Alloyangia pacifica: one gene and its partner. The protein of the gene in region 1 interacts with the protein of each later gene in a pairwise test. Links are inferred from orthologs where the notes say so. Each region holds a gene or a part of one and is shown in the gene's direction. Other genes may lie near its edges. The genes, in order: dnaA and CEW88_RS17725.

Region 1 (4,759 bases):
CGAATCCCATCTGGTGGCTGCCTTGAAGGGGCGCAGCATGCCGATCAAGACGGCGTTGCTGGACCAGAAGATTGTTGCCGGATTGGGGAATATCTATGTTTGCGAAGCCTTGTTCCGCGCGGGCATCCGTCCTTCACGCCGCGTCAACCAGATCTCGGAAAAGCGCATCTCGGCGCTCGTTCCGATCATCCGGCACGTGCTGACGGACGCCATTTCCGCGGGCGGCTCCTCGCTCAAAGATTTCCGGCAAGCCGATGGAGAACTTGGATATTTTCAGCACAGCTTCGACGTCTACGGACGCGAAGGGCAGCCCTGCCGCGGGGACGGTTGCGCCAACATCATTCACAGAATCGTGCAATCCGGACGCTCTTCCTTCTACTGTCCGAGCTGCCAAAGATAACTTGATTGCAGGGGGCAAGTTGGTAAGGCTGCGCGACAATGCCAACGGACGGGAGCCCGACAGTCATGGCCTATGAGACGATTATCGTCGAAGTAGACGACGACGTTGCCACTATCACCCTGAACCGCCCGGATGCCCTCAATGCGCTGAACAGCCAGCTTCTTGGCGAGCTCGCGCAGGCGCTGACCGAGGCGGATGCCAATGACAAGGTGCGCTGCATCATCCTGACCGGCTCGGCCAAGGCCTTTGCCGCCGGGGCCGACATCAAGGAGATGTCGGAAAAGACCTTCGTCGAGATGTTCCTCGGAGACTTCTTCGAGCCGGCCACCGAGGCCGTCGCGAAGGTGCGCAAACCGGTGATCGCCGCGGTGAGCGGTTACGCCCTCGGGGGCGGCTGCGAGCTGGCGATGATGTGCGACTTCATCATCGCGTCGGAAACCGCGAAATTCGGCCAGCCCGAGATCAACCTTGGCGTTATCGCCGGGATCGGCGGGACGCAGCGCCTGCCGCGCTACGTCGGCAAGGCCAAGGCCATGGACATGCACCTGACCGGGCGTTTCATGGATGCTGAAGAGGCCGAGCGGTCGGGGCTGGTAAGCCGCGTCGTGCCGGTCAAGCAACTGATGGAAGAGGCGCAGAGCGCCGCGGCCAAGATTGCCGAGAAGTCGTTGCTCGCCTCGATTGCCGCCAAGCAGGCGGTGAACCGTGCCTTCGAGACCACGCTGGACGAGGGGTTGCTCTTCGAGCGCCGCCTGTTCCATTCGCTCTTTGCCACCGAGGACCAGAAAGAAGGCATGTCTGCCTTCCTCGAGAAGCGGACGCCGCAGTTCCGCGACCGCTGAGGCGATTGCATCGCATTCCGGGCCTGTCCCCGCGGGGACAGGCCTTTTTCATGCCCGGGCCACTCAGGACTGCAGCGGGCCGCGCGTCTGGCGGATCGCTTCCTGGATGGCGCGCCAGGTCTGCGCCTCCTCGGCGGCACCCCGGCGTTCGTTCTCGCGCACCTTTGCGGCGGCCTCGGCCTCGGCCCGGGCCCCATGCGCCCGGTAGAGCGCCTGTGCGGCCTCGTTGATCTGCATTGCGTTCATGGCTGACTCCTCCTTTCAGTCTGGAGTGTCCCGCGGCGAGGGCCGTGGGAGGGCGATCCTAGCCGATTCTCCCCCATTTCCCCAAGAAGTGCCGCTGGGGCCTTTGCAACCGGCGGAAAATGGGCTATGCGCCCCGCCTACATGCGTGTGATGCCCGCTCAGGCAAGAATCGGTCCGGCGACGACAGATCCGGGTCTGGTGGATATTGCACGTCCGAAATTCAGACCCAGGCCTTGTCGGCCACAGACACATAGGACCGATCATCATGGCAAATACGCCCCAGTCCAAGAAGCGCGCACGTCAGAACGAGAAGCGTTACGCCGTCAACAAGGCACGCCGTTCGCGCATCCGTACCTACCTGCGCAAAGTCGAGGAAGCGATCGCTTCGGGCGACAAGGACGCAGCCACCGCAGCTCTCGCCGCAGCTCAGCCCGAACTGATGCGCGGCGTGACCAAGGGTGTCTTCCACAAGAACACTGCTTCGCGCAAAATGTCGCGTCTCTCCTCGCGGGTGAAGTCGCTCGCCTGAGCACGTCAAGTGTCAGGCTGAAATGACACACTTAATAGGTGTGTGATCGAAAAGGCATCGCCATTGGTGGTGCCTTTTTTCATGACTCACACCATATTTTGAAGGCCGAGATTCTTTTTTCGGATTCCATTGAGTCAAGTTTGAAGTTCGGTTGCTGCTCTTCTCGGAACAGGAGTAATTTCATCGAGCGAGTCACGTCGCTGGGGGGACAGGCAATCGCGGATCACGCCACGGGAATCGTGGAAAGGTCTTCGTCGCTTCGGTCGTCTGATCAACAGATGCCGATTTCGGGATGATTTCATCCTGCCAGTCCAATTGTAAAATGGGTGAGTAGTGCGCCTTGCTGGGTCGCTTCGGGATGCTGGGAGTCCCGGGGAGTCCTTATGCGTGCTATGTCACTGGGACAGAGACTTCTCTTCCTGACTCATGCCGTTTCGGCATGGGGCCTGCATTTGCTCCCCATCGGTGGCTCAATTGGGCGCGTGTGTGTGTGTTGCCCAAAGGGACATAGGAAGAACCGGTGAAAAGACGGAGCGGGGATAAATGACGCAGGAACAATGGGGCGCGCTGCAAGACAGGCTGAGCAGCACGATCGGGGAAAACAACTACCGAACCTGGATCAAGCCCCTCGAATACAAAGGTCTGGAAGCCGACGGGGTGGCGGTCTTCCTAGCACCGACGAATTTTATTGGCACCTACGTGTCGCAGAATTTCGGGGACCTGCTGCTGTCGCAGATCTCCACGCTGGATTCGCAGGTTCGCCGCCTGCAATTCCGGGTCAGTAACGCGCCGCGTCCGGCAGCGGGCCGTCCGAGCCCGCGCCCGGTTTCGGCGCAGCCCGAGCAGCCGGCCCAGGCCAATGCGGCCAATGGCCAATCCGCACAGGGCGGAAGCGACCTGTTGCCGAGCGCGCCGCTCGATGCGCGCTTCACCTTCGATAATTTCATCGTCGGCAAGCCCAACGAGCTCGCCCATGCCGCCGCGCGCCGTGTGGCAGAGGCCGAAACCGTGACCTTCAACCCGCTATTCCTTTACGGCGGCGTTGGCCTCGGCAAGACGCACCTGATGCACGCGATCACCTGGGAGCTGCGCAACCGCCGCCCCGACCTGAACGTGCTCTACCTGTCGGCAGAGCAGTTCATGTACCGCTTCGTGCAGGCCCTGCGCGAGCGCCGCATGATGGACTTCAAGGAGCTGTTCCGCTCGGTCGACGTGCTTATGGTCGATGACGTGCAGTTCATCGCCGGCAAGGACTCGACGCAGGAAGAGTTCTTCCACACGTTCAACGCGCTGGTGGACCAGAACAAGCAGATCGTCATTTCGGCCGACCGCGCGCCGGACGAGATCAAGGACCTGGAGAACCGCATCCGCTCGCGCCTGCAGTCCGGCCTCGTGGTCGACCTCCACCCGACGGATTACGAACTGCGTCTCGGCATTCTGCAGTCGAAGGTCGACACCTATCGCAAGCAATACCCGTCGCTGCAGCTCGACGATGGCATCCTCGAGTTCCTGGCGCATCGCATTTCGACCAACGTGCGTGTGCTCGAAGGTGCGCTGACGCGCCTCTTCGCCTTTGCCTCACTGGTCGGCCAGCCCATCACCATGGAGCTGACGCAGGATTGCCTCGCCGACGTGCTGCGCGCCTCGGACCGCAAGATCTCGATCGAGGAGATTCAGCGCAAGGTGGCGGATCACTACAACATCCGCCTTTCCGATCTCATCGGCCCCAAGCGCGTACGCAACTTCGCGCGCCCGCGGCAGGTGGCGATGTACCTGTGCAAGCAGCTCACCGCCCGCTCGCTTCCCGAGATCGGCCGCCGCTTCGGCGGGCGCGACCACACGACGGTCATGCACGGGGTGAAGCGGATCGAGGAACTGCGCATGCAGGACAGCCAGATCGCCGACGACATCGAGCTTCTGCGCCGCGCGCTCGAAGCCTGAGACCGCACGACCACATTTGGGAACGGGGCTGCCCAAGGGCGGCCCCGCGGCCTTGACGCTGCAGGCAATCCGTCGGATCAATCTGCAAAAGAATTTGGAGCGGCTTCGCAGATGCGCCAAGCTGCCCCACCGGCCAACCGAGGGACAGGGCGATGAAAGTCAGCATTGAACGGGCGACGCTGCTCAAGGCAGTCAGCCAGGCACAATCTGTGGTCGAGCGCCGGAACACCATTCCGATCCTCGCCAATGTGCTGATCGAGGCCGAGGGCAACTCGGCCAGCTTCCGCGCCACCGATCTCGACATCGAAGTGCTCGACCGCGCCCCCGCGGTGGTCGAACAGGCCGGGGCCACCACCGTCTCGGCGGTGACCCTGCACGAGATCGTCCGCAAGCTGCCCGACGGCGCGCTGGTCCAGCTGACCGCCGACACTTCCGCCGGCCGGCTGACCGTGGCCGCAGGCCGCTCGAACTTCAGTCTCGCGACGCTGCCCAAGGAAGACTTCCCGGTCATGGCGTCGTCGGAATACTCGTCGAACTTCACCGCCAAGGCCGAAGTCCTGCGCAGGCTCTTCGACAAGTCGAAGTTCGCGATCTCGACCGAGGAAACGCGTTACTACCTCAACGGCGTGTACATGCATGTCGCCGAGAGCGAGGAGGGCCGGGTGCTGCGCTGCGTTGCCACCGACGGTCACCGCCTCGCCCGCATCGACGCGCCGCTGCCTGCTGGTGCAGAAGAGATGCCCGGTGTGATCGTGCCGCGCAAGACCGTGGGAGAGCTGCGCAAACTGCTCGAAGAGGACG
Region 2 (12,090 bases), on another replicon or contig:
GGACCCAGCCGGATCACGGCCCCCCGTATGAGGCCTTGGCTCAGAAGAACCCGTGGACTCTTTCCGGCAAGACGTATTGCCGATCCGGCTCGGACCGCTCGAACTGTCAATATCCGGTTTCACCGCGCGGCGACCAGCTGCGGTGCATCCTCCGACGCGGCCGCGTGAAATCGTACGCCCCGCACCCGGCATCACCCGCTACCAAGTGTTCGGCGAGCGCAGCTCGGGCACCAATTTCGTCAAGCGGCTGATCGGGCGCAACACGCCGCTCTCGCCGACCGGGGAGCTCGGCTGGAAACACGGGTTTCCGCAGATGACCGCGGTGCCGCCGGACGCGCTCGTCGTCTGCGTCACCCGCAACGCGGTTGACTGGGCGCGCTCCATGCATGCCAAGCCTTGGCATTGCCCGCCCGAGATGCAGCGGCGGGCCTTTTCCCGATCACTTTGCCCCGCGGAGCGTGCAGCTCATGGGGCTCACCAGCTTCTTCAACCGCGGCTGCGCCCTGCTCTTCTGCCCGCTCGAGGCTGTGCAGGCGCGCCCGAAGAACTTCCTCGCCGACCTCCGCGCCGGTTTCAACCTGCCCGAAGTTGCCCCTCATGCCCGGTGCACAAGCGCCTCGGCAGCCGGTTCAAACCCGCGGTGGACGAGCCGCGCCCCGAGCCGCCCGGGCAACTCTGCGCTGAAGAACTGGACTTCCTGCGCAGCCGTCTCGAGCCTGGCCTCGAAGCGGCGCTCGGGTACCATTATTGAGCCTCGGCGGGCTGCCGCGCGCACGGGGTCTGTGCATCCGCGCAAATTGCGCTGCGGCGCGGCATCGCCGATCTTCGGCAAAACCTTATCCCGAGCCCGGAGACCGCCGATGTCCCTCGCCAACACCAAGACCGCCTATGGTGCCGTCACCCGCAGCTTGCACTGGCTGACCGCGCTCGGCATTTTGATCATGATCCCGCTCGGTTGGATCGCCCATCTTTCGCCCTGGGCCACCGAGGCCGAGCTCGCCACCAAGGCGCAGCTCTTCTCGGTGCACAAGACCATCGGCGTGACGCTTTTCTTCCTCGCCTTGGTCCGCATTCTCTGGGCGCTGAGCCAGCCGAAACCCGCGCCGCTGCACCCAGAGCGCAGGGCCGAGAACTTCGCCGCCGAAACGGTGCATTGGCTGCTCTACTCGACGCTGGTGATCGTGCCGCTCTCGGGCTGGATCGAGCACGCTGCCACCGAGGGCTTCGCGCCGATCCTCTGGCCCTTCGGGCAGGACCTGCCCTTCGTGCCAAATTCCGACAACCTGGCAGAGACCGCCGCCTCGGTGCACTTCCTGTCGCAATGGCTGCTGGTCGCCGCGCTGGCGCTGCACGTCGCCGGGGCGCTGAAACATGTCATCATCGACCGCGACGGCACGCTGGCGCGCATGCTGAAGGGCGCCTCCGCCGGCACGCCCTCTGCCGGGCACCGCGTCGTCCGCCCGCTGCTTCTGGCCGTCGCCGCCTGGGCCGCCCTCCTCGGTGGCGGGGCTGCCGCGGGTCTCTTCGCCAGCGAGGACGCCGCCGAGACTCCGAAGCTCGAGGCCGCACAATCCGACTGGCAGGTGACCGAGGGCACGCTCGGCATCAGCCTCGTGCAGATGGGCAAAGAGATCGAGGGCAGCTTCGCCGACTGGACCGCCGAGATCGCCTTCGAGCCGCGCGAGACCCCCGGCAAGGCCGGCGACGTCACCGTGCAGATCGCTATCCCGACGCTGACCCTCGGCTCGGTGAGCAAGCAGGCCCTGGGCGCGGATTTCCTTGCCGCCGAGGACTACCCCACCGCCACTTTTCAGGCCGAGATCCTGCGCGGCGAAACCGGCTACGAAGCACAGGGCGCGCTTACGCTGAAGGGCGCCGAGGTGCCGGTCACCCTGCCCTTCGAGCTGACCCTCGAGGGCGAGACGGCCACCATGCAGGGCAGCACCACGCTCGACCGCCGCAACTACGCCATTGGCGAGAGCATGGCCGATCCGGAGCAGCTCAGCTTCGACGTGCAGGTGAACGTGGCGCTGACCGCCACGCGGCACTGACAGGCGGCGCGTCCGCGGTCAGCAGCGGTCGGAGGTGCGTATTTCAAACGCGTAGAAGGGCGCGGCAGTCTCGCGCCTTTTCTGTCCAACTCAAGCCATCTGGCTTGACGGGGTGGAGAGGGACAGCGCCTTTTCCGCCTCGTCCATGTCCTCGACGATGCCCTCGAAGAGCGGCGTGGACATGTAGCGCTCGCCGGTATCTGGCAGCATGGCGAGGATCACCGTGCCGGGCTCGGCCTTCTCGGCCAGCTGCATGGCGATGGCGAAGGTGGAGCCGCCGGAGACACCCGTGAGAATGCCCTCCTTCATCGCCAGCTTCTTTGCCCAGGCGATGCCGTCGGCCCCCGCGACCGGGATCAGCTCGTCGTAGCAGCCCGCGTCGAGCCCCTCCTGCAGCACGGCAGGTATGAAGTCGGGCGTCCAGCCCTGGATCGGATGCGGCTCGAAGGCGCTGTGGCTTTCCGAGGGTGCCCCGTCGGCGGTCCGGCCCTGCGCGATGCCGCTGCCGACGAGCTGCGCGTTTGCGGGCTCCGACAGCACGATCCTGGTCTCGGGCCGCTCCTTGCGCAGCACGCGCGCAACGCCGGTGACCGTGCCGCCGGTGCCATAGCCGGTGACAAAATAGTCGAGCCGCGTGCCGGCGAAGTCATTGACGATCTCGCGCCCGGTGGTCGCCTCATGCACCGCCGCATTGGCCTCGGTCTCGAACTGGCGGGCGAGGAACCAGCGGTTCGCCTCCGCCAGTTCCGCCGCCTTTCGGTACATGCCGAAGCCCTTCTCGGCGCGCGGCGTCAGAACCACCTTGGCGCCCAGCATCCGCATCAGCTTGCGCCGTTCGATCGAGAAGCTGTCGGCCATGGTCACCACCAGCGGGTAGCCCTTGGCGGCGCAGACCATGGCAAGCCCGATGCCGGTGTTGCCGGAGGTCGCCTCGACCACGGTCTGGCCAGGCTTCAGCGTGCCGTTTTTCTCGGCGGTCTCGATGATGCTCATTGCCAGCCGGTCCTTGACCGAGGCGGCCGGGTTGAAGAATTCGGCCTTCACGTAGATCTCGACCCCCTCGGGCGCGAGGTGGTTGATCCGCACGGCGGGCGTGTTGCCCACGGTGTCGACGATACTGTCGTAGAGCCGGCCGCGGCCGATGGTTTCTGCGGGTGTCGATGCGTCCATGGTCTCTCTCCCTGTGAAGCTTCCCTCTGGTCACCTTACCCCAAAGCGGGCCGTGGCGCGCCCACAGTCGGGTTGCAAAGGTTTCAGCGGCGAGCCGGTTGGTTTCGCCCAGGTCTCGGTGGCACGCCCGGCGGGCGCGGCGAGAGCCTGACACCGGCTTCCGCACCCAGCCTTGCGCATGCCATCTGGCCCGGCGCGCGCGCGCGTGCTAACGCGCGGGGCATGACCCAGATCACGCTCCGCCGCCCCGACGACTGGCACCTGCACCTCCGCGATGGCGAGATGCTGGCCGGCATCGCCCCCGAATCCGCCCGCCACTTCGGCCGGGCGATCATCATGCCCAACCTCGTGCCCCCCGTGGTGACCGGCGATCAGGCCGCCGCCTACAGGGGTCGCATCCTCAAGGCGCTGCCCGAGGGCAGCCGCTTCACCCCGCTGATGACCCTCTACCTGACCGAGACAACCGATCCTGCGGATGTCGCCGCGGCCTATGACGCGGGCATCATCACCGCGCTGAAGCTTTACCCGGCGGGTGCGACGACCAACTCCGCCTCGGGCGTGCGCGACTTCGACAAGGTGCGCCCGGTGCTCGAGCTGATGGCCGAGAAGGGCATCCCGCTCTGCGTACACGGCGAAGTGGTGGACAGCGACGTCGACATCTTCGACCGCGAGGCGGTGTTCATCGATCGCGTGCTCGACCCGATCCGCCGCGCCACCCCGGGCCTGCGCGTGGTCATGGAGCACATCACCACAAAGCAGGGCGTCGACTATGCCCGGTCCGGCGGCGACGATCTCGGTGCGACGATCACCACGCACCACCTGGTGATCAACCGCAACCACATCCTCGTCGGCGGCATCAAGCCGCACTATTACTGCCTGCCCGTTGCCAAGCGCGAGGAGCATCGGCTGGCGCTGCGCGAGGCCGCGACCTCGGGCGATGCCAGCTTCTTCCTCGGCACCGACAGCGCGCCCCATGCAGATCCGGCCAAGGAAAGCGCCTGTGGCTGCGCCGGCTGCTTCACTGCGACCAACACCCTGTCGATCCTTGCCGAGGTCTTCGAGCAGGACGGCGCACTGGACCGGCTCGAGGCCTTCGCGTCGCGCAACGGGCCGGCCTTCTACCGCCTGCCGGTGAGCGAGGAGACGGTGACATTGACCAAGGGTGAACCCGTCGCCTATCCCGCCAAGATCGACACTGGCGCCGGACCGGTGACCGTCTTTGACCCCGGCATGCCGCTGCACTGGCGGGTCGAGGCCTGAGCTTTGCGCAGGGGGCGCTCTGCCCCCTGCCCCCATCCGTTTCGGGAAAAGCCGAAAGAGCGCGGTGCCGTGCCATGCGCCCTTCCCGAACCCGCGCTTTCGCGCTAAGGCGGGCGCGGTTTTTCAAAGGAGCTGCCCCATGATCCCCTCGTCCTATCCCTCGCAAGAAGAAATGGCCCGGCTGACGGCCCGGATGCTCTGGGAAATCGGCGCGGTGCATTTCATGGGCGACGAGCCCTTCAAGCTCGCCTCCGGCCTGCCCTCGCCGGTCTACATCGACTGCCGCACGCCGATCTCGCATCCGCGCATCCGCTCGACGCTGATGGATTTCCTGACCGTCACCGTCATGCGCAATGCCGGCTTCGAAGCCTTCGACAACATCGCCGGCGGCGAGACCGCGGGCATCCCCTTTGCGGCACTGGTGGCCGAGCGGCTGGCGCTGCCGATGACCTACGTGCGCAAGAAACCCAAGGGCTACGGCCGCAACGCCCGCATCGAGGGCAAGATGACCGAGGGCCAGCGGGTGCTTCTGGTCGAGGATCTGACCACCGACGGCGGCTCCAAGCTCAGCTTCGTCGACGCCATCCGCGAGACCGGCGCCACCTGCGCGCATACCGCGGTGATCTTCTACTACGGCATCTTCCCCGAGACGACGAAGACCCTCGGCGATCATGGCGTAGAGCTGCACTATCTGTGCACGTGGCACGACGTTCTGGCCGAGGCCAAGGCGCGCGGCGGCTTCGAGCCGGCGACGCTGGCGGCGGTCGAGGCCTTCCTCGAAGACCCGCGCAAATGGCAGGCGGAAAACGGCGCATAAGCAGATTTCTCGCGGGCGGGGCCTTGGCGCCCCGCTCGCGTGCTTCCACCAAATGTTGCGAAAATTCCCGGCTCTGCTACGATATCTTCAAGAGCAGCACGGGGCGCCGGACGCATTTCCGGTTATCCCGAAATAGTCCACAGAGATTTCCAGATTGGTCCGCCTCCCGCGGCGCGTTAAGACGCTCGCACCTGCGGGACTCGGGGGAGCCGGTGGGGAGATCACAGGGACAGAAAACAACGTCGGGCCCATGGCAATCGGCCGCAACGACGGGGCCGTAGGGTCAGGGCCAAGGGGACAGGCATGAACGATCAGAGCGTATTCAACGCGACCGGTGTCGAGGTCGAGCAGGCCGACACGATGCCGCATTCGATCGAGGCCGAGCAGCAGCTGCTTGGTGCGATCCTGACCAACAACGACGTCTACGACAGGGTCGCGGCCATTCTCGGGCCGCAGCATTTCTACGACCCCGTCCACCGCCGTATCTTCGAGATCGCTGCCGCGCGCATCGCAAAGAACAACCTCGCATCGCCGGTGACGCTGAAGGCGTTCATGGAGGATGACGAGGGCCTCAAGGAGCTGGGCGGGCCAGCCTATCTCGCCCGCCTTGCGGGCGCCGCGGTCTCGAGCTTCGCCGTGCGCGACTACGCGCAGATGATCTACGATCTGGCCGTGCGCCGCGACCTCATCCGGCTCGGCCGCGACATCTCGGACCGGGCCACCAAGGTCGACGTGAAATCCGAGCCGCGCGAGCAGATCGTGCAGGCCGAGCAAGCGCTCTACAAGCTGGCCGAGCAGGGCCAGACCGAGGGCGGCTTCCAGTCCTTCCTGCGCGCCGTGACCGATGCGGTGAACGTGGCCAACGCCGCCTACCAGCGCGAAGGCGGCCTGGCGGGGGTCTCCACCGGGCTCATCGACATGGACAAGAAGCTGGGCGGGCTGCACCCCTCGGACCTTTTGATCCTTGCCGGGCGCCCGTCGATGGGGAAAACCTCGCTCGCCACCAACATCGCCTTCAATATCGCCAAGGCCTACAAAAAGGGCACCCGCCACGATGGCACCGAGGGTGCGATCGAAGGCGGCGTCGTGGGCTTCTACTCGCTCGAAATGAGCGCCGAGCAGCTGGCCGCACGTATCCTGTCGGAAGCCGCCGAGGTGCCTTCGGAGCAGATCCGCCGCGGCGACATGACCGAGGCCGAGTTCCGGCGCTTCGTCGACGCCGCCAAGAGCCTCGAGGCCTGCCCGCTCTTCATCGATGACACGCCGGCCATCCCGATCGCCCAGCTCGCCGCCAGGGCGCGGCGCCTGAAGCGGACGCATGGGCTCGACGTGCTGATGGTCGACTACCTGCAACTGGTGCGCGGCACCGCCGAAAACCGGGTGAACGAGATCGCCGAGATCTCCATGGGCCTCAAGGCCATCGCCAAGGAACTCAACATTCCGGTGATCGCCCTGTCGCAGCTCTCGCGTCAGGTGGAAAGCCGCGAGGACAAGCGCCCGCAGCTTTCGGACCTGCGGGAATCTGGCTCGATCGAACAGGACGCCGACGTGGTGATGTTCGTGTTCCGCGAAGAATATTACGTGGAGCGCGAGAAGCCCTCGGACGACCGGCTCGACGAGATGGCCGCCTGGCAGGAACGCATGGAGCGCCTGCACGGCAAGGCCGAAGTGATCATTGGCAAGCAGCGTCACGGCCCGATCGGCACCGTGGAGCTCAGTTTCGAGGGCCGCTTCACCCGCTTCGGCAACCTGGTGCGCCCCTGGCAGAACGGCGAAGGCGACAACTTCTGAGCCGCGAACAAACGCACCGAGGGCGCGCGGCACGGGAGATCCTTGATTTTCGCCGCTGCCCCCTCTAGATTTCTTAGGCAACGAAGAAGGAAAGTCTCATGACCGGACCGGATCCCATCATTATCTGACCTTCACTCGGCGGCGCGCGCACCCATCATCAGCGCGGCGCTGCCGTTTTCGCGTCTCTCCTGGAAAATCGCCTAGCTCGGCTGCCTTCCGCGCTTTAGCGCGTCTATCTTGCCTTCAAGCGCGATCCTCTGCGCCGAAAGCTCCGCCAGAGACCGGCTGTCGTCAAAGCGGAACCTTTCGAGACCGAGCGCCCGATGGTCATGCGCGAGGCTACCGAGAAGCTCCTGACCGCAGGCCGCCGCATCGCTGGCGCTCTCGATGATGAGCGCGATGACCTTGACCCGCGATTCCGGCGACAGCGTCAGGTAGCTGGCCTGCTGAACTCCTTCGATCTGCACCCGGATCTTCTCGAGCAGCCCATAGAAATTCACCGTCTGGTGCAGCGCGCCATCCGCGATGTTGTGCACCTCGCTGATCCGGGTGCGATAGATCTCCGTGTGCCGCGCGTCGGTGATATGGGGAATCAGCGCCCGATCCTCGCGGAAGCGCTTCAGCAGGTCCGCTTCCGAGGGTGACCGTTTCAAGAAACGTTCCATGTCCCGGGTGTTGAAGTCGATCTCGGCAAACAGCGCCCGCACGAGGCTGTCCTGCTGCTTCTTGCGCCGCCGCTCTTCGCGCTCGTCGTCGATGAGCCGCTTCACGAACCAGACGAGGAAGCCGAGGGTCGGCGCGAGAAAGGCCAGGAAGAACCTGATATCCACATCGTCCATACTGGAAAACCCCGCCCTGCCCGCCGATTATCGAAGCCGCAGGATGAAGAACTTCGGCTCCGAGGTCCAACGCTTTCCCTCTTGACGCCCCGCCCGCGCCCGGCAATCAACGCGCCATGGCACAGGCACAGCTTACCGTCGATCTCGACGCGATCCGCGCCAACTGGCGCGCCCTCGACGCCCTCTCCGACTGCGAGACCGGCGCCGTCGTCAAGGCAAACTCCTACGGTCTCGGCGCCGATCGCGTCGCGCCGATGCTGGGGCGCGAGGGCGTGCGCCGCTTCTTCACTGCCACGGTGGAAGAAGGCGCGGCGGTGCGCAAGGCGCTGGGGGACGGCCCCGAGATCAACGTCTTCGGCGGCCACATGGCCGGGGATGCTGCGTTGATCAAGTCCGCCGGGCTGACGCCGATGTTGAACTCCATCGACCAGATGTTGCGCCACGTCGAGGCGCTGCCCGGCCATCCCTTCGGCATCCAGCTCGACAGCGGCATGAACCGGCTCGGCATGGAGGCCGAAGAATGGTCCGCACTGCGCGAGCTGGCGATGAAGCAGAAGCCCCGGCTGATCATGTCGCACCTTGCCTGCGCGGACGAGCCAAACCATGGGATGAACGCCCACCAGCTGCGCAATTTCTGCGAGATGACAGACGGGCTCGACGCGCCGCGCTCGCTCGCGGCCACGGGCGGCATCCTGCTGGGCAAGAACTACCATTTCGATGTCACCCGCCCCGGCATCGGTCTTTACGGCGCGATGCCCTTCCGCGATGCCCGGCGCGTGGTCTCTCTGCATCTTCCGGTGATCCAGACCCGCGAGGTCAAGACCGGCGAGTCGGTGGGCTACGGCAACAACTTCGTTGCCCGCTCGCCGATGAAGGTCGCGACGATCTCGGCGGGCTACGCCGACGGGCTACAGCGCGCGCTCGCCCCCAAGACATATCTCTGGGCCGGCGAGACCCGCTGCAAGCTGCTTGGCCGCATCTCGATGGACCTCATCACCGTCGACGTCACCGCGGTCGACAACGTTCCCGATGCGCTCGAGTTGCTCGGCCCGCACCAGAGCGTCGACCAGCTGGCCAACCACATCGACACGATCGGCTACGAGATCCTCACCTCGCTCGGGGGCCGCTACGCGCGGAGCTACGCAGGCGAATGAGCCTGATGCGAACCCTCGTCGCCGCGCCCGCAGCGGCGCTGGGAACGCTCGGCGCCGCGGTGATCCGTGCGCTGGGGGCGGCCGGGCGGCTGACGCTCTTCGCCCTCGCCGCGCTGAGCCACATCGGCCGCCCGCCGCTTTACCCGCGTGAATTCGGCATGGCGCTGCTGCACGTTGGCTGGCTGTCGCTGCCTGTGGTGGGCATGACGGCGATTTTTACGGGCGGCGCGCTGGCGCTGCAGATCTACTCCGGCGGCGCGCGGTTCAATGCCGAGGCGGTGGTGCCGCAAATCGTCGCCATCGGCATGGTGCGCGAGTTGGGGCCGGTGCTGGTCGGGTTGATGATCGCCGCGCGCGTCACGTCCTCGATCGCCGCCGAGATCGCCACGATGAAGGTCACCGAGCAGATCGACGCTCTGGTCACCCTCTCGACCGACCCGATGAAATACCTCGTCGCGCCGCGCCTGCTGGCCGCGCTCGTCACGGTGCCGCTGCTGGTGGCGGTGGGCGACGTGATCGGCATCGCCGGGGGCTACGCCGTGGCCACCAGCGCGCTCGGCTTCAATCCAGTGGGCTATCTTGCAAACACGCTGAACTTCCTCGAGCCGCTCGACGTGCTCTCCTCGCTGGCGAAGGGGTGCGCCTTCGGCGGCATCGCCGCGCTCATGGGCTGCTATTGCGGCATGCACTCGGGCCGCGGAGCGCAGGGCGTGGGTCGCGCCACCAAGTCCTCGGTCGAGGCAGCGGCGATCCTCATCCTTGCCGCCAACTTCCTGCTCACGGGGGTGTTCTTTTCGGCATGATCACTCTTACCGAGCTGCACAAGAGTTTTGACGGCGCCCCCGTGCTGCGCGGCGCCAGCCTGCATGTGCCCAAGGGCAGTTCGATGGTGATCATCGGCGGCTCGGGCACGGGCAAGTCGGTGCTGCTGAAGTGCATCCTCGGGCTCGTCACCCCCGACAGCGGCAGCATCACCATCGACGGGCACGACGCGACACGCGGCGAGCGCGAGGCGCTGCTCTCGCGCTTCGGCATGCTGTTTCAGGGAGCGGCCCTCTTTGACTCGCTCCCGGTCTGGCAGAACGTCGCCTTCCGCCTGCTGCGCGGTCCACTCAAGCGTCCCCGCGGCGAGGCCCGCGAGATCGCGATCGAGAAGCTGCGCCGCGTTGGCCTCGGCCCCGAGGTTGCTGACCGCCTGCCCGCCGAGCTTTCGGGCGGCATGCAAAAGCGCGTGGGGCTTGCGCGCGCCATCGCCGCCGAGCCCGAGATCATCTTTTTCGACGAGCCAACCACCGGGCTCGACCCGATCATGGCCGGGGTGATCAACGCACTGATCCGCGAGATCGTCACCGAGATGGGCGCCACCGCGCTAACCATCACCCACGACATGAGCTCGGTCCGCGCCATCGCCGATCGCGTCGCGATGCTGCATGCGGGCAAGATTCGCTGGGAAGGTCCAGTCGGAGAAATGGACGCCACAGCAGATCCTTACGTCCAACAGTTCATCCATGGGCACGCGACTGGCCCGATCGAGGCGCTGAGATGAGCTTCTTCGAGCCGAGCCCGCTGCTCGTGGCGTTCATCCTCTTCAAGAGCTTCGTCTACCTTGAGGTATTGGCTCTGCTGGCGCTTGTCCGAGGTCTTTTCGCCCGCGGCCCATCGCGTCACGCTGCGCTGCTGTCGCTGGGCCTTGCGGGCGTCGGCATCTACGCGAGCTTCGCGCCGACGCTGGCCGCCAGTCAGGGGCTACCCGCCCTGCCGCTGCTGCCCGCGATCTCCCGTCTGCTCACCTGGCAGCAAGGCCTGCCGGCCCTGCTGCTCGCCTCCGTCCCATTGGCGCTCAGCGCGGGGCTGCCCGGCAGACGCTTCCGCGCGATCGACATCCTGCATATCTTGCTCATCGCGGCGCTCGTCGGCTTGGGGCTGGCGGCACGCTTCGTCTGAACTCGGCCCTTTTTCTCTTTCCAAATACGCCGGGGTGAAGGCGCCGCCTGGTGACGAGGGGCGACGCCCCTTCCCCGGCATGAGGCTGCCCATGCTGAAATACGTCAACCTCGCGCTCTTCGTGCTCTACCCGCTCGCTTGGGGGGCGCCGTTGATGCATGCGGGCCTGCTGCCGCTCTTCGGCCTGTCGGACATCAGCGTCCTGTCGGGGATCACCACGCTCTGGCACAGCGACATCTTCCTTGCGCTGGTTGTCGCGCTCTTTGCGCTGGTGGCGCCGCTGGTGAAGATCGGGGGGCTGGCGCTAGTCCAGTTCGGGGGGCTGCCCCGCCGCGCGCTGCCACTGATCAACGCCCTGGGCAAACTCGCGATGGCCGACATCTTTCTTGTTGCAGTCTACGTCACACTGATCAAGGGCATGGGCGTAGGCCGGATAGAGATCGGCTGGGGGCTCTACCTCTTCACCTTTTGCGTCCTGGCGTCGCTGGCCATAGGTTTGCTCGAAAGCCAAAAAGAGGCGACTAAATAACTCGGGTTTCTCGCAACAATTGCAATTCTGCCACTGCGATTGTGCACACGGACTGAGCGCCGGTCATTAAAGTTAACATTTCCCTCTCCTTTCGGTACACTCGCCCTATTCTATTTCTCTACTGTTCTTTCTTTGGCTTTTTCTTGGGAGTCCCCCATGGTGTCCCAACTTCGTGACGCAGGTCTGGCCCTGCACTATATCCTCCAGAAGCTGGCATTCATTGTCGTGGCCACCGTCGGGGTGGCGCTGTTGATCTGGACCGCCGCTGCGGCTGCCGGGCTTGCGCCCTGGCTCGAACTTGACCTCAGCCTTGGTGGGCAACCGATTGAGAATGCCGGTCTTTGGGTGCAATGCACCTTGGCCGGACTTGCCCTGATACTTGTGTCCTTCCTGCCGAACGCCGTGCATGTGATGGCGTTGGAACGGTCGCACCGGTCGTTCCACATTGGAATGCGCGATATTGCCCGCGCCTATACGATGTCGCACCGCGCCGACCGCGAGGGGGTTTTCAAGCTGCAATCCGAGTTCGACTCGG

What was found.
Region 2: the proteins of dnaA (region 1) and CEW88_RS17725 interact in binary tests that used the Escherichia coli proteins (3 or more experiments, as listed by UniProt). The link is inferred for Alloyangia pacifica from one-to-one orthologs.

Annotation. Positions count from the first base shown.
Region 1 is NZ_CP022189.1:186,545-191,303, forward strand. Bases 1,932-4,759 are described here. They hold dnaA (chromosomal replication initiator protein DnaA), read left to right. Parts: upstream 1,932-2,560; coding sequence 2,561-3,958; downstream 3,959-4,759. Other genes in these bases: rpsT (30S ribosomal protein S20), read left to right, coding at 1,932-2,017; dnaN (DNA polymerase III subunit beta), read left to right, coding at 4,111-4,759. Outside these bases: mutM (bifunctional DNA-formamidopyrimidine glycosylase/DNA-(apurinic or apyrimidinic site) lyase), read left to right, coding at 1-400; CEW88_RS00850 (enoyl-CoA hydratase), read left to right, coding at 466-1,242; CEW88_RS00855 (hypothetical protein), read right to left, coding at 1,306-1,488; more of rpsT, read left to right, coding at 1,754-1,931. UniProt on the Escherichia coli protein: Plays an essential in the initiation and regulation of chromosomal replication. Binds in an ATP-dependent fashion to the origin of replication (oriC) to initiate formation of the DNA replication initiation complex once per cell cycle.
Region 2 is NZ_CP022190.1:1,022,693-1,034,782, forward strand. The notes cover bases 4,935-7,845. They hold CEW88_RS17725 (replicative DNA helicase), read left to right. Parts: upstream 4,935-5,601; coding sequence 5,602-7,089; downstream 7,090-7,845. Other genes in these bases: CEW88_RS17720 (orotate phosphoribosyltransferase), read left to right, coding at 4,935-5,298; CEW88_RS17730 (hypothetical protein), read right to left, coding at 7,290-7,845. Also shown: CEW88_RS17700 (hypothetical protein), read left to right, coding at 53-751; CEW88_RS17705 (cytochrome b/b6 domain-containing protein), read left to right, coding at 861-2,051; cysK (cysteine synthase A), read right to left, coding at 2,142-3,221; pyrC (dihydroorotase), read left to right, coding at 3,444-4,481; more of CEW88_RS17720, read left to right, coding at 4,621-4,934; more of CEW88_RS17730, read right to left, coding at 7,846-7,928; alr (alanine racemase), read left to right, coding at 8,045-9,082; CEW88_RS17740 (MlaE family ABC transporter permease), read left to right, coding at 9,079-9,885; CEW88_RS17745 (ABC transporter ATP-binding protein), read left to right, coding at 9,882-10,628; CEW88_RS17750 (hypothetical protein), read left to right, coding at 10,625-11,026; CEW88_RS17755 (paraquat-inducible protein A), read left to right, coding at 11,118-11,555; CEW88_RS17760 (DNA repair protein), read left to right, coding at 11,712-12,090. UniProt on the Escherichia coli protein: The main replicative DNA helicase, it participates in initiation and elongation during chromosome replication. Travels ahead of the DNA replisome, separating dsDNA into templates for DNA synthesis.